Regions from separate parts of the Bacillus sp. UMB0893 genome, predicted to be linked through region 1. Evidence: riboswitches for the same ligand, from Rfam matches in the RefSeq annotation. Region 1 holds a riboswitch; the other holds the start of a gene.
What was found. Region 1 has a riboswitch for lysine ahead of CYJ36_RS14375 (amino acid permease). Riboswitches for the same ligand answer to the same signal wherever they lie in the genome.
Positions count from the first base shown of each region.

Region 1 (3,206 bases):
ATGCTGAAATGGAAAATATCATATCGAGAGCGATGGAGCAAAATTTCGTCCCAGTTGTGGATGATCAAGGGATATTTATTGGGATTATAAGGAGAAGAGAAATCATCGAATATTGTGCTAATCAGCTTTTTGGGGTGGAAAAAGAATAGTAAAAACGGCTGCATTTAATATGCAGCCGTTCATCATTATAGTGAACTGGAATCTTGTCTTTTCATATATTTCGTCAAAAATGGATAAATTACAAACCCTGCCAAGAAAAGGCCGACTCCTAATACAAATGTTTTTAAATCAGCTGTTCCAGTCACAATCACCCATACCGAATAAATACAGGCGAATGAGGCAATGATTCCGTCTCTTACACGTGATCCTTTCAGCACATCATATGTTTCTCCTTTAGCAATCAGCTTCAAGAAGAAAATAGAGGATACAAGGTATGGGAAAAGATACGCAAGTGTTGCTGATGTTGTTAAAAATGTATAAGCTTCACTGATAGTTCCCGAAATGGTTGAGAAAATAAAGATTTGAGACATTAAATTTGTAATCAGCAAAGCATTGCTTGGGCTTCCTTTTTTATTTGTCTTAGCAAAGAAAGCAGGGAAGATACCCGATTTTGCCGCTTGAAAAGGCACTTCAGATGAAAGTAAAATCCAGCCGATCGTTGAACCAAACAAGGATACGACAGCTAAAAGCGCCATTGCATTTGCACCTGCATCGCCAATAATCACAGACAGTACATCTACAAATGGTTTGTCAGATGCCTGCAGCTGATCGTGCGGCAGTACACCCATTGTGATAAGTGTGATTATCATATAGATGAACACAGCAATGATTAAGCCAGTAATCGTAGCTCTTTTTACATCACGCTGAGATTTGGCCCGACCTGAAAGAATGACAGCAGACTCAATCCCTACAAATGCCCATAATGTAGATATCGCAGCGAATTGCACTTGATTTGTCAGACCAAAAGTCACGCCAGGCTCTGTTTCTACCGGAAAATAAAATTCTCCAAATGATGCCGATTCCAGTGCAAATAAACCAGCAACAATAAAAAGCATAAATCCAATTACTTTAGAAGCTGTAGCGACAAAGTTCAGTTTGCCAGCTCCATTCATATTCGTTATAAGGATGGTATGAGTGCCCCAAAGCAAGAATGTACAAACAATAAATGTGACTGCTCTTCCTAATTGAATTTCCTGTGAACCGACTGAAAATAAAATCGATTTGTCAGACATAATAGGAAAGAATGTAGAAAGATATCCTGCAAAACTAGTGATGATCGCGACATTGCTTATCCAGTTCGCGACCCAATATCCCCAAACCATACTGAATCCGGCGACTTTGCCTTTTTTAGGTGAATCGAATAATGCTTTTGCATAACTTTGCGGACCAGCCGTAAGATCAGGTCTGCGAATCGATAAGTTTCCGAAAACAAGTGCGATCATTAACACACCAAATCCCGTTACGACCCAAGCGGTAGTGACTCCAAGCGGACTTGCTGTCTGAGCCAATGTGCTTGGAAGCATAAATATCCCTGACCCAACCATGTTTCCAACAACAAACGCTGTTAAAAGCCAAAATCCCCATTTTTTTTGCTTCATTGTAAAACCTCCTATATAGAACCATAAAAATGGCTGCATCATTAGTGTGTGTATTTTTTAGTTAAACCGATCCATTCGGACAAACAAAAAAGCACATGGAACAAGTCCATGCGCAAATACATACACAAAAACTCACGATAATCTCCTGATAGCACTCCGCAGATCAACTCTGCGGCAGTCCAGCACCTATTCGATACTGTCCCAGCATGAAACAAAGCGGTTGTTTCAAACTTCGGCACCAAGTCCTTTCGGATTTGCAGTCAACAGCTCCACTAGCCTCTTGCAATCTACTCATAATTGGCGCAACCTCTACCTCACCGAGATTATAGTGAGGATTTTGATTTATTATTTTAGTAAACTAAAGTTAACAATTCCTCTTAAAGATGTCAAGAGAAACTGCTAATTTCCAAAACTTTCATTTTAAAATAGATCCTGCTGTTACGGAAACTTCATTTTGCAATTCACGGTGATATCGACTATAATTTACAAAGATAGCGTTTTCTTAATATATTCGATTTTCTGTAAAAATTATTATGGAAGAAGGGTTCATGATGAACTTGGGATTCGGCGAAATAATGCTGATCGTCTTTGTTGCATTGCTTCTTTTCGGACCGAAAAAATTGCCTGAATTAGGAAAAGCTGCAGGCAAAACGTTACGGGAGTTTAAGAATGCTACTAAAGGACTTATGGACGATGATGATGCGAAATCAGATAAACAAGTAAAATAAATAAAACTCGTAAAGGCAATGACACATCGTCATGCCTTTTTCTTTTTGCCATTAACCGGTTAAATTGTACAAATTTTTCGTTAATTGTTTTATAATGACAAGTGAGGAATTATTTAGTGTTCCGAAATACATACGAGGGGGAATGGCAATGAAAGCTGCTACATATGTTGAGACATGGGATTTGGATGTGTTTTTTGAGGGTGGAAGCGGGTCAGAAGCCTTCAAAAAATATTTAGAGGAGCTTGCACTGGATGTTCCTGCGTTTAAGGATCAGGCAGAACATCTAAAAGTGCCTCAATCTGCAGCAGATAGCGTCTATTTAGACGAGATACTTGAGAAATTTCAGGGAATTGCCAAACGGATGAGACAGGCAGGGGCCTTTGTCGGCTGTTTACAGGCCCAAAATACAAATGATAAACATGCTTCCATTCTAAGAGGTAAGATTACTCAATTAAGTTCTCAATTTCAAAATGCCCTGGCAATCTTCGATCAAAAGCTTGTACAAGTTGAGGATACTGTTTGGACTGAGCTTGTGAATTCTGAAACATTGGCTGAATTGAAATTTGCACTAAGCGAACGGCGCGGCAAAGCAAAGAACAAGCTGCCGATTGAACAGGAAACGATAATCAATGCGATGTCAGTTGATGGTTATCATGCATGGGGCCAGCTTTATGATACGCTTGTTTCTAAAGTGAAAATACCGTTTGAGGAAGATGGGAAAATGAAAGAGCTGTCAGTTGGCCAGGCGGCTAATAAGTTTTCCAATGGAGATCGTTCTGTTAGACAATCAGTCTTCAATGAATGGGAAAAAGCATGGGGAAGCCAGGCAGACTTATTCGCTCATACGCTTAATCATTTGTCTGGATTCCGTTTAAATGTA
Region 1 is NZ_PKLB01000006.1:151,268-154,473, reverse strand. Features, by position in the region: gene CYJ36_RS14380 (CBS domain-containing protein) at 1-149, shown strand, start outside; gene CYJ36_RS14375 (amino acid permease) at 186-1,598, opposite strand; lysine riboswitch at 1,740-1,918, opposite strand; gene CYJ36_RS14370 (twin-arginine translocase TatA/TatE family subunit) at 2,150-2,326, shown strand; gene CYJ36_RS14365 (M3 family oligoendopeptidase) at 2,475-3,206, shown strand, end outside.

Region 2 (3,206 bases), on a different contig from region 1:
ATTGGTACATAAGAAAAAAGATGAAATGGAATTTCAATTGGAGAGCGAATTGATCAAAGCCAGATTCAAAGCGATGAAAGAGCCTTCCTTCCAGCTGGAAGCAGGATTTTTAGCACAGCAGCTGCAGCGCATGAATAAGCAAATTACTGAAACGTATGAACAAGTGAAAAAACGGGCGGATAAAGTTGTCTTTACAGTAAAATGGGATTACAAAGATATGGAATTTAACAATGATTAAAGGGATGGGTCATTGCGGCCCACCCCTTTAATTTTTTTGCACTTTTCTAAGACAGAAATCCTTTTTAGGAAGTTAAACCTGTTTTCTGCCGATGATTCTATACAACTTATTAGAAATGAACAGGATTTTTAAGGAAAACAACTATCTGTGCGAAGTTTTTTATACGGCCGGTGCAGGCTGTTTGGATAATTCAAAGGCATCATGCAGGGCTTCCACTGCTTTTACCATATCATCATGCCCTATAACCGTTGATACCTTGATTTCAGAAGTGCTGACCATTTTAACTTCGATTCCTTCCTGTGCAAGCACATGAAACATTTCTGCTGCAACACCAGGATTTGAAACCATGCCAGAACCAACAATTGATACTTTAGACAGACCATTTTCCGATTCTATTTTTTCAAAGCCCAATTCTGACTGATGCATTTCAAGAACGTCGACTGTTTCTGCTACATCACCTGTTTTTACAGAAAAAGATAATGATGCTGTGTTGCTGTCCGTTGAACTTTGAATAATAATATCAACATTAAGTCCATGGCTTGCCAGTGTTTTAAAGATAGTGGAAAGCGACAATAAATTATTAGGCAATCCGCAAACAGTCACTCTTGATACTTGGTCTTCAAACGCGATTCCTCTTACTACTAAATTTTGTTCCATCATTGTTTCCTCCTCAATTAACGTGCCGCTTTCTGATTCTAAACTGGATCTGACTTCTAAAGGAACTCCGTAATTTTTTGCAAATTCAACTGCTCGCGGATGTAAAACACCAGCACCTAAATTAGCAAGCTCGAGCATTTCATCATAGGAGATGCCGTCAAGCTTTCTTGCAGTTTTCACTAAACGGGGATCGGTCGTGAAGACTCCCATTACATCTGTGTAGATATCACATTTATCAGCTTGCAGGGCAGCTGCCAGTGCAACAGCCGTTGTATCTGAACCGCCTCGTCCGAGTGTCGTAATCTCACTCCCGTCTGCAAATCCTTGAAATCCGGCAACAACTGCAATCTTTCCCTTCTGCAGCTGATTTTTTATTTTTTCAGAATCAATCCCAGTAATTCTTGCATTGCCATGAATATGTTCAGTTTGAATTCCAGCCTGCCAGCCAGTATAGGAGATTGCATCAAAGCCTTGTGCTTGAAGAGCCATCGTTAAAAGAGAGATGGTCACTTGTTCACCAGTTGTAAGGAGCATGTCCATTTCACGCTTACTCGGTTTACTGCTGATTTCTCCTGCAAGAGAAACTAGATGATCGGTTGTTTTTCCCATTGCCGAAACCACTACTACGATATCATTGCCTCTTTCTTTCTCTTCAATTACTCTTTGTGCAGCATTCATAATTCTTTCAGGAGATCCAACAGATGTTCCTCCAAATTTTTGTACAATTAATCCCATATCAGCCTCTCACCTTTCTAGTATGTTTGATCGTCAGCAGGTAAAAGGGAGAATCTCAGAAAACGCAAAAAAAGCAATGAGATTCTCTATCTCATTGCTTGCATAAACGAATATTGGGAATTCATTCATACAATGAGATAGCACTCCAAGAAAAACATCTTCTTGACAATTTTACGTTTGTTTAACGCAAAACCAGCAATAAAAGAAATGGCTCTATTATCACTTCGGCGACTCTTCCCTTTCACCCAGCTTCACAGGAATCCATTTTCCTCTGATGAGCTACTCTTGAAGGTCGCACCTCTACCATCATTTAACGAACTAAACGATCTGGTTATGAAATTAGTTAGAATTGTAGCAAAGATTTTCGATTCATGCAATCTATTCTTGCAATTTTGTTAAGATCAGCTGTGCCGTGTTTGCGGGCATACCTGCTGCAATCAGCTCATCAAGGCTGGCTTCTTTCATTTTCTTCACAGAACCGAAATGCTTTAATAGTGTTTTTCGGCGCTTTTCTCCAACACCAGGTATATCATCCAAAATGGATTGAAAGGCAGTTTTCCCTCTTGTCTGTCTATGGAAAGTAATCGCAAAACGATGCACTTCATCCTGAATTCTTTGAAGAAGATAAAATTCCTGGCTGTTCCGCTCAAGCTCAATGACAGTTGGCGGACTTCCCAACAATAAGTTTGAGGTCCTGTGCTTATCATCTTTAACTAATCCTGCGACTGGAACAGATAAACCGAGCTCATTTTCAAGAACATCCTGGGCAGCGGCCAAATGCCCTTTTCCCCCGTCAATAATGATTAAATCAGGAAGCGGCAGCTCGTCTTTAAGAACCCTTGAATATCTTCTTCGTACAACTTCTCGCATGGATTCATAATCATCTGGTCCCTGTACGCTTTTAATTTTATACTTTCGGTATTCTTTTTTTGCAGGCTTGCCGTCTATAAACACAATCATTGCTGATACAGGGTCTGTTCCTTGAATATTGGAGTTATCAAAAGCTTCAATTCTTGCAGGAGTATAGATACCCATTTTCTCTCCAAGCTGGTCGATCGCTCTTATCGTTCTTTCTTCATCCCGTTCAATGAGTGAGAATTTTTCTTTTAACGCAATTTTTGCATTTTGATGAGCAAGCAGCACTAAATCCTTCTTCTTTCCCCGTTTCGGATGAATAGCAGTAACGTGCAGAAGCTGTTCTGCCATTTCATTGTCTACGCTGTCAGGCAGAAGGATTTCTTTCGGAAGAAAATGATTGTTTTTTGAATAAAATTGGCCGAGAAATGTTAAGAACTCTTCATCTGGTTCCTGGTAAAGCGGGAACATTGCGATATCCCGTTCAATTAATTTCCCCTGTCGGATAAAGAAGACCTGAACACACATCCAGCCCTTATCATAGGAGTAGCCAAATACATCGCGATCCACAAAATCATTCATGGTCATTTTCTGTTTTTCCATTGTCGCATCAATATGCACGATCTGATCTCTATACTCTTTCGCCCGTTCAAAGTCTAAGTTCTCAGAAGCAGTCAGCATTTTTTTAGATAGTTCTTCTTTAATTTGCTTAAAACCGCCA
Region 2 is NZ_PKLB01000003.1:336,013-339,218, forward strand. Features, by position in the region: gene CYJ36_RS09575 (YslB family protein) at 1-238, shown strand, start outside; gene CYJ36_RS09580 (aspartate kinase) at 398-1,630, opposite strand; lysine riboswitch at 1,761-1,941, opposite strand; gene uvrC (excinuclease ABC subunit UvrC) at 2,009-3,206, opposite strand, start outside.
Region 2: it holds a riboswitch for lysine, as region 1 does, so the genes downstream of both, CYJ36_RS09580 (aspartate kinase) here and CYJ36_RS14375 (amino acid permease) in region 1, are expected to answer to the same signal.